Linked DNA regions of Pseudovibrio sp. M1P-2-3. The protein of the gene in region 1 binds, or shares a complex with, the protein of each later gene. Links are inferred from orthologs where the notes say so. Each region holds a gene or a part of one and is shown in the gene's direction. Other genes may lie near its edges. The genes, in order: ccmE and ccmB.

Evidence for each region.
Region 2: the proteins of ccmE (region 1) and ccmB are in contact, whole or in part, in a solved structure (PDB 8CE8), measured with the Escherichia coli proteins. The link is inferred for Pseudovibrio sp. M1P-2-3 from one-to-one orthologs.

Annotation. Positions count from the first base shown.
Region 1 is NZ_JARRCW010000001.1:3,036,589-3,039,804, reverse strand. Bases 307-3,203 are described here. They hold ccmE (cytochrome c maturation protein CcmE), read left to right. Parts: upstream 307-1,478; coding sequence 1,479-1,928; downstream 1,929-3,203. Other genes in these bases: P6574_RS13135 (heme lyase CcmF/NrfE family subunit), read left to right, coding at 1,994-3,203; ccmI (c-type cytochrome biogenesis protein CcmI), read left to right, coding at 307-1,399. Outside these bases: more of ccmI, read left to right, coding at 272-306; more of P6574_RS13135, read left to right, coding at 3,204-3,216. UniProt on the Escherichia coli protein: Heme chaperone required for the biogenesis of c-type cytochromes. Transiently binds heme delivered by CcmC and transfers the heme to apo-cytochromes in a process facilitated by CcmF and CcmH.
Region 2 is NZ_JARRCW010000001.1:4,432,302-4,435,411, reverse strand. The notes cover bases 151-2,941. They hold ccmB (heme exporter protein CcmB), read left to right. Parts: upstream 151-1,111; coding sequence 1,112-1,771; downstream 1,772-2,941. Other genes in these bases: P6574_RS19540 (DsbE family thiol:disulfide interchange protein), read left to right, coding at 2,855-2,941; ccmD (heme exporter protein CcmD), read left to right, coding at 2,661-2,855; P6574_RS19550 (heme ABC transporter permease), read left to right, coding at 1,887-2,660; ccmA (heme ABC exporter ATP-binding protein CcmA), read left to right, coding at 423-1,106; P6574_RS19565 (cupin domain-containing protein), read left to right, coding at 151-357. Outside these bases: more of P6574_RS19565, read left to right, coding at 1-150; more of P6574_RS19540, read left to right, coding at 2,942-3,110. UniProt on the Escherichia coli protein: Required for the export of heme to the periplasm for the biogenesis of c-type cytochromes.

The DNA of each region.
Region 1 (3,216 bases):
CTTTTCGCGGTTTGAGCTATCTTTTTGCATTTTGTTCAAAAATGCGTTTCTTCCCCTATTGACGTATCAACAGACTGCGCACCTTCACATTTTTGTGACTTGGGAGCATTTAGCTTGCCTGTTTTATGTGAAGCCACATAATTTTTCCGGTCTTCAATTCCTAATTGCTGTTGTAAATAGGGGATTTAGCATAGAAAGGCTGGGTGTGCGACAGCACGACGCATGCGACGCTGTTGCTGTTTCACTTTAGAACTTGTCTATATAGGGCACTATGATTTTCTGGATACTACTTGCTCTGCTAACCGTTGGTGTTGCGCTTGCCGCACTGCTTCCGTTTACGAAAAAACTGCCGCAAGGCGGTTATGAAAGAAACGATGAAGCTGTTTTCAAACAGCAGCTTGAAGAAATCGATCGCGACTGTGAACGCGGTGTGATTAAGCCTGAAATGGCCGAGGCGGCTCGTATCGAGGTCTCGCGCCGGTTGCTTGCAGCCCACAAACAGAACTCGGACAAAACCGGAGGGAGCTCTTCAGAAGAAGGGGGGATCCTTGCGAAAGTCAGCGTTGCTGTGGTGATGCCTTTGGTTGCTATTGGTTTGTATCTGGGGTTGGGTACTCCCAATTATGCCGATCAGCCGCTGGAAAAGCGCCTTGCGCAGGCACCAAATAAAATGAGTGTTTCTGAACTGATTGCGCGCACAGAACAGCACCTAGCAAGTAATCCAAAGGATGTGCAGGGCTGGAAAGTGATCGCGCCTGTTTATTCGCGAACAGGCCAGTATGGCAAAGCGGCGACAGCTTACCGAAACATTCTCGCTTTGGAAGGGGAGCAGCCGGATTTCCAGATTGCCTTGGCAGAAACTTTGGTGTTCCAAAGTGGCGGGGATGTCACCGAGGAAGCTTTCAAGCTGTTCCAAAAAGCGAACGAAGCCCGTCCTGATGACATAAAAATACGTTTCTATCTTGCGCTTGGTTTGGGCCAGCTTGGCAAAACACAAGAGGCGATCGATGCTTGGCAGGCCATTTTGGCTCAGGCAAATGGTGATGAAGGCTGGATACCTGCTGCAAAAGCCGAGCTTGCCACACTTCAGGAAATTGATATTGCCACAAAAGGGCCAACAGCTGCGGATATGGAAGCCGCCGGTCAACTGAACGCGAAAGAGCGTACCTTGATGATCGAGGGTATGGTTTCCCAACTTGAAGAGCGTCTGTCTGTGGAAGGCGGCAGCGTGGAAGAGTGGGGCAAACTGATGCGGGCGCAGCAGGTTCTTGGCAGAGATGATGAGGCGCTGGAAACTTTTGAAAAAGCTCTGAAGGTTTTTCAAGATGATACAAGTGCGATTGCGGCGTTGAACACGCAGGCAGTAGAGCTGGGCATTAAAACACAAAAAGCAGAATAAACCGGTTTTGTCCAAAACAGGGTCCGTATAGAAGGGCCTGATTTGGACTTCCCCTTTTAAACTGGCGGATTTGACGCAAATGACACGTAAACAACGAAGACTAACGCTGATTGGACTGGCTGGAGTGGTTCTGGCTGGCGCGGCCGGATTGATCCTGTTTGCTCTGGATGACCAGATCGCCTTTTTCCAGTCGCCCTCTGATATTGCTGCCAATAAGATTGAGCAGGGAAAGCGTATCCGCCTTGGGGGGCTGGTTGAAGATGGTTCCTTGGAAAATGGCGAGGGTGGCACCGTTACCTTTATTGTAACTGACAACGCCTCGACTGTACCCGTGAGTTATACGGGCATTCTTCCTGATCTGTTCCGTGAAGGCCAAGGCATCGTTGCTGAAGGCTATGTGAACAAGCAAGGCACTTTTGTAGCGGACCAAGTGCTTGCCAAGCACGATGAAAACTACATGCCAAAAGAAGTTTATGAAGCCCTTAAAGAGCAAGACCACCTTTATGACGAACAGCAGACTGGCAGCTAAGGGCTCCGCCTTTAAAGGTTTAAGAAAAAACAAAGCCCACCTACTAGGAATGGACCGGAGCGAGAATGATTATTGAACTTGGCCACTACGCTTTGATTTTAGCGTTGGTGGTGTCTTTGATACAGTCTGTCTTTCCCGTTTGGGGGGCTATAAAGAAAGACGAGCGGCTCATGGCTATGGCGCCGCCGCTTGCAATTGCTTCGTTTCTTTTGGTTCTCCTATCGTTTGCGGCGCTCACATGGGCTTACCTGAACTCGGATTTCTCGGTTCTGAATGTCTATGAGAACTCCCATTCCGATAAACCCTTGATCTACAAGATATCCGGGGTTTGGGGGAACCATGAGGGGTCCGTTCTGCTTTGGGTTCTCATCCTCACCTTATTCGGGGCGCTTGTTGCTGGTTTCAGCCGCAATATTCCGCGCCAGCTTCGGGCAGCGACCATTGGTGTACAGGGCTGGGTGTCCTTGGCGTTCATCTCCTTTGTAACACTCGCCTCCAGTCCGTTTTCCCGTGTTGCTAATCCGCCAATGCAGGGGCAAGACCTGAACCCTATGTTGCAAGATGTGGGCTTAGCTATTCACCCGCCTTTGCTCTATGTTGGCTATGTGGGCTTTTCCATTGTGTTTGCCTTTGCAACGGCGGCTCTTCTTTTGGGGCGCATTGACGCGGCATGGGCGCGCTGGGTTCGCCCTTGGGTTCTGCTTTCTTGGATTTTTCTCACCCTTGGCATCGCCATGGGCTCCTACTGGGCTTACTACGAGCTGGGCTGGGGTGGCTGGTGGTTCTGGGATCCAGTTGAGAACGCCTCGTTCATGCCATGGCTCACCGGAACAGCCCTGCTGCACTCTGCCATTGTCATGGAAAAACGCAATGCCTTGAAAGTGTGGACTGTATTTCTGGCGATTGTTACATTTTCGTTGTCGCTTTTGGGTACGTTCCTTGTGCGCTCCGGTGTTCTTACATCCGTTCACGCCTTTGCAGTGGACCCAGAACGCGGCCTTTATATCCTCACGATCCTGATGATATTCATTGGCGGCTCGCTCTCCTTGTTTGCCTGGCGTGCACCATTGCTTAAACAAGGCGGAATTTTCGCACCTATCAGCCGTGAAGGCGGTTTGGTGTTCAACAACCTGTTCCTGACCACGGCAACAGCCGTTGTGTTTTTTGGAACGCTGTACCCCTTGGTTCTGGAGATTATCACCGGAGATAAGATCTCCGTTGGTGCGCCGTTCTTCAACCTCACATTCGGGCCGTTGATGGTGCCGGTGATGCTGGCGATACCCTTCGG
Region 2 (3,110 bases), 1.4 Mb from region 1 along the record:
AACATTCATGGGGATATGAAAGTGCTGCTGGAGGATGTGGACGCGACCAATACAGGACAGCCGCTGGCTTATCCGAGCAAGCCCCCTGCAGCGATCACCTCAATGCTGATTACATTATTGCCCGGAGAGGAGATCCAGCCCCATATGCATGTAGCACCTGTCTTTGTTTATGTACTCGAAGGGCAAGTGACTTTGGACTATGAAGACACCCACACGCACACCTACAAACAAGGGGAAGCCTTTATCGAGGCGGTGAATACGTGGCATCACGGTATCAACAGCGGCAATGTGCCGCTGCGGGTTTTGGCTGTATTTATAGGGGCCAAGGGCTTGCCAAATACTATTCTGCCGCCCTAAGCAGATGTACGTGATGGAATTTTCAGGTAAGGGCAATCTCTTAGCTGAATATCGGGGTAGGGCTGTTGAAGCTGAGCTGTAATAATCTGACTTGTGACAGGGGCGGGCGACGCGTCTTTCACAAAATATCGCTCCACGTAGAAACGGGTGAAGCGCTTATTGTTCGCGGACCAAATGGCTCGGGAAAATCCAGCCTACTTCGAGTGATTGCAGGCTTCGTTGGCAAGGCCGGTGGAGAAATTGCCCTTGAAGGCGGTGATAAAGAGCGCTCGGTTCCAGAACACTGCCACTACTTTGGGCATCAAGATGCGTTGAAACCAGCTTTGAGCGTGCAGGAAAACCTGAGTTTCTGGCAACAATTTTATGAGCCGGTGCCCTATGAAACGGGCAATAAGAACACCACCCTTTCCATAGAAGAGGCTCTGGACACGCTGGGTATCCTTCATACAGCGCAGTTGCCCGCCGGCTTTTTGAGTGCAGGGCAAAAGCGCCGTCTGTCTCTGGCAAGGTTGCTTGTGGTTTCCCGACCCATCTGGATTATGGATGAACCAAGCGCTGCACTGGACGCTGCCTCTGAAAAAGTACTACTGGGTTTGATGGCGGAGCATTTGAACAAGGGTGGGCTTTTGCTGGCAGCAACGCACTTGCCCTTGGACCTGCCCAACACGCACTTTCTGGACATCGCCAGTTCTGACTCCTTAGAGGATGAAGATGCACGAAGTGACGATCAGGGGGACTATTGGCTATGAGCTGGATGACAAGCTTATTTATACGTGAGTTCCGGCTTGCAGCACGTGTGGGCGGTGGGGCATTGATCGGTGTTCTGTTTTTCCTCGCAGTCGTGACGGTGTTTCCCTTTGGCGTGGGGCCAGATTTGAAAATGCTGGCGCGCATTGGCGCGGCAGTTCTGTGGATTGGTGCTCTGCTGGCGACACTTCTGGGTCTGGACCGGCTGTTTCAGGCAGATCAGGAGGATGGAACGTTGGACCTTCTGCTTCTTTCAGGTCGCCCTGCGGAGTTGATCGTTCTTATCAAATGCGCTGCGCACTGGGCAGCAACGGGGTTGCCGCTGGTAATTGCGACGCCCGTTCTGGCGCTGTTTGTTAATTTGGAGCCGGCTGCAATTGGTGCGGTGGTGCTGACGTTACTGGTGGGAACACCTGCCCTAACCCTCGTTGGGGCGATTGGGGCAGGGGTGACTGTGTCTTTGCGGCGCGGTGGGGTGCTGCTTTCCATTTTGGTGATTCCGCTTGCGATCCCGATTCTCATTTTTGGTGTGAGCGCTGCAACGGCGGCTGTTGGCGGTTCGACCCCATTTCTGACACCTTTTTTATATTTAAGCGCAATCACTCTTGCCGCATTGGTCATTGGGCCTGTGGCGGCGGGGGCTGCACTGCGTGTTTCGGGTGACTAGGTGTTGCCATAATTACTGGGTGGGTTTGTGCGACAATGCGTCCCAAAACGGGACTTCATCGCTGGAATCTGCACTCGCTTGTTGATGCATAGACAATGAAAGCTTAAAAAGCCCTATGACTTTTTATGATCTTGCAAACCCAACTCGTTTTCTGGCTCTGGTCCAGAAATTGTTGCCGTGGCTTATCGGTGCCTGCGCTGTGACTATGGCTGCAGGCATTTACATGGCCTTGTTTGTCGCTCCCCATGATTACCAGCAGGGAGTGACGGTGCGGATTATGTATATTCATGTTCCATCCGCATGGCTGGCCCTGTTCTGTTATGGAATGATGGCTTTGTCCTCTATCGGTACTTTGGTCTGGAAACATCCTTTGGCGGATGTGTCTGCAAAGTCAGCTGCGCCTCTTGGAGCCTGTTTCACATTCCTTGCTCTTTGGACCGGTGCAATCTGGGCCAAACCCATGTGGGGAACTTGGTGGGTATGGGATGCAAGATTAACGTCGTTCCTTGTTCTCTTCATCATGTATTTGGGCATTATCGCTCTTTGGAAAACCATTGAAGACCCCATCAAAGCGGCTAAGGCAAATGCGATCTTGACCCTTGTGGGTGTGATCAACCTGCCGATCATCAAGTTCTCGGTGGACTGGTGGAACACACTGCATCAACCGGCCAGCGTGTTCCGTGCGGATGGGCCAAGCATGCACAGCTCCATATTGATCCCGCTGTTTGTGATGGCCATCGGGTTCACATTGTTCTTCACTTGCGTGCACCTGATGCTTATGCGCAACGAAATCTATGCGCGCCGTATTCGGGCCATGCGCCTGCGGGCTGCCTCTAAAGCGCCTTCTGCAAGTGTCAAAAACCAAGCTGCTGCACAGGGGGCCTCATAAATGTTCTTTGAAAGTCTCTTTACGGATCTCCCGCGCCATGCTGGCTATGTAGCGGCATGCTACGGTATGGCGGGAGTTATTATGACGGGCTTGGTTGTCGCTGCGTTCATCGCGAAAAAGAAACGTCTTGCTGAACTTGCTGCGCTGGAAGCCTCTGGTATTCGCCGCCGTTCCGCTGCTACTGGTAAAAAATAATGTCCACTGATGCTCAAAATAATAAAGCTGGAGAACAAGAACCCCGCCGCGGTTTTCCGGTTTTCGCTATTATTCCGCTTGTGATTTTTGGTGTTCTGGTTGTTCTCTTTCTCACCCAGCTGCTTTCGGGAAATAACCCTCAAGAACTGCCTTCTGCTTTACTGAATAAGCCTAGCCCAGAGTTTTCCGCCGTGCCGGTGGAAGGTCTTTTGAGGGATGGGCAGCAAATTCCGGGAATCTCCAACGAGAGTTTCA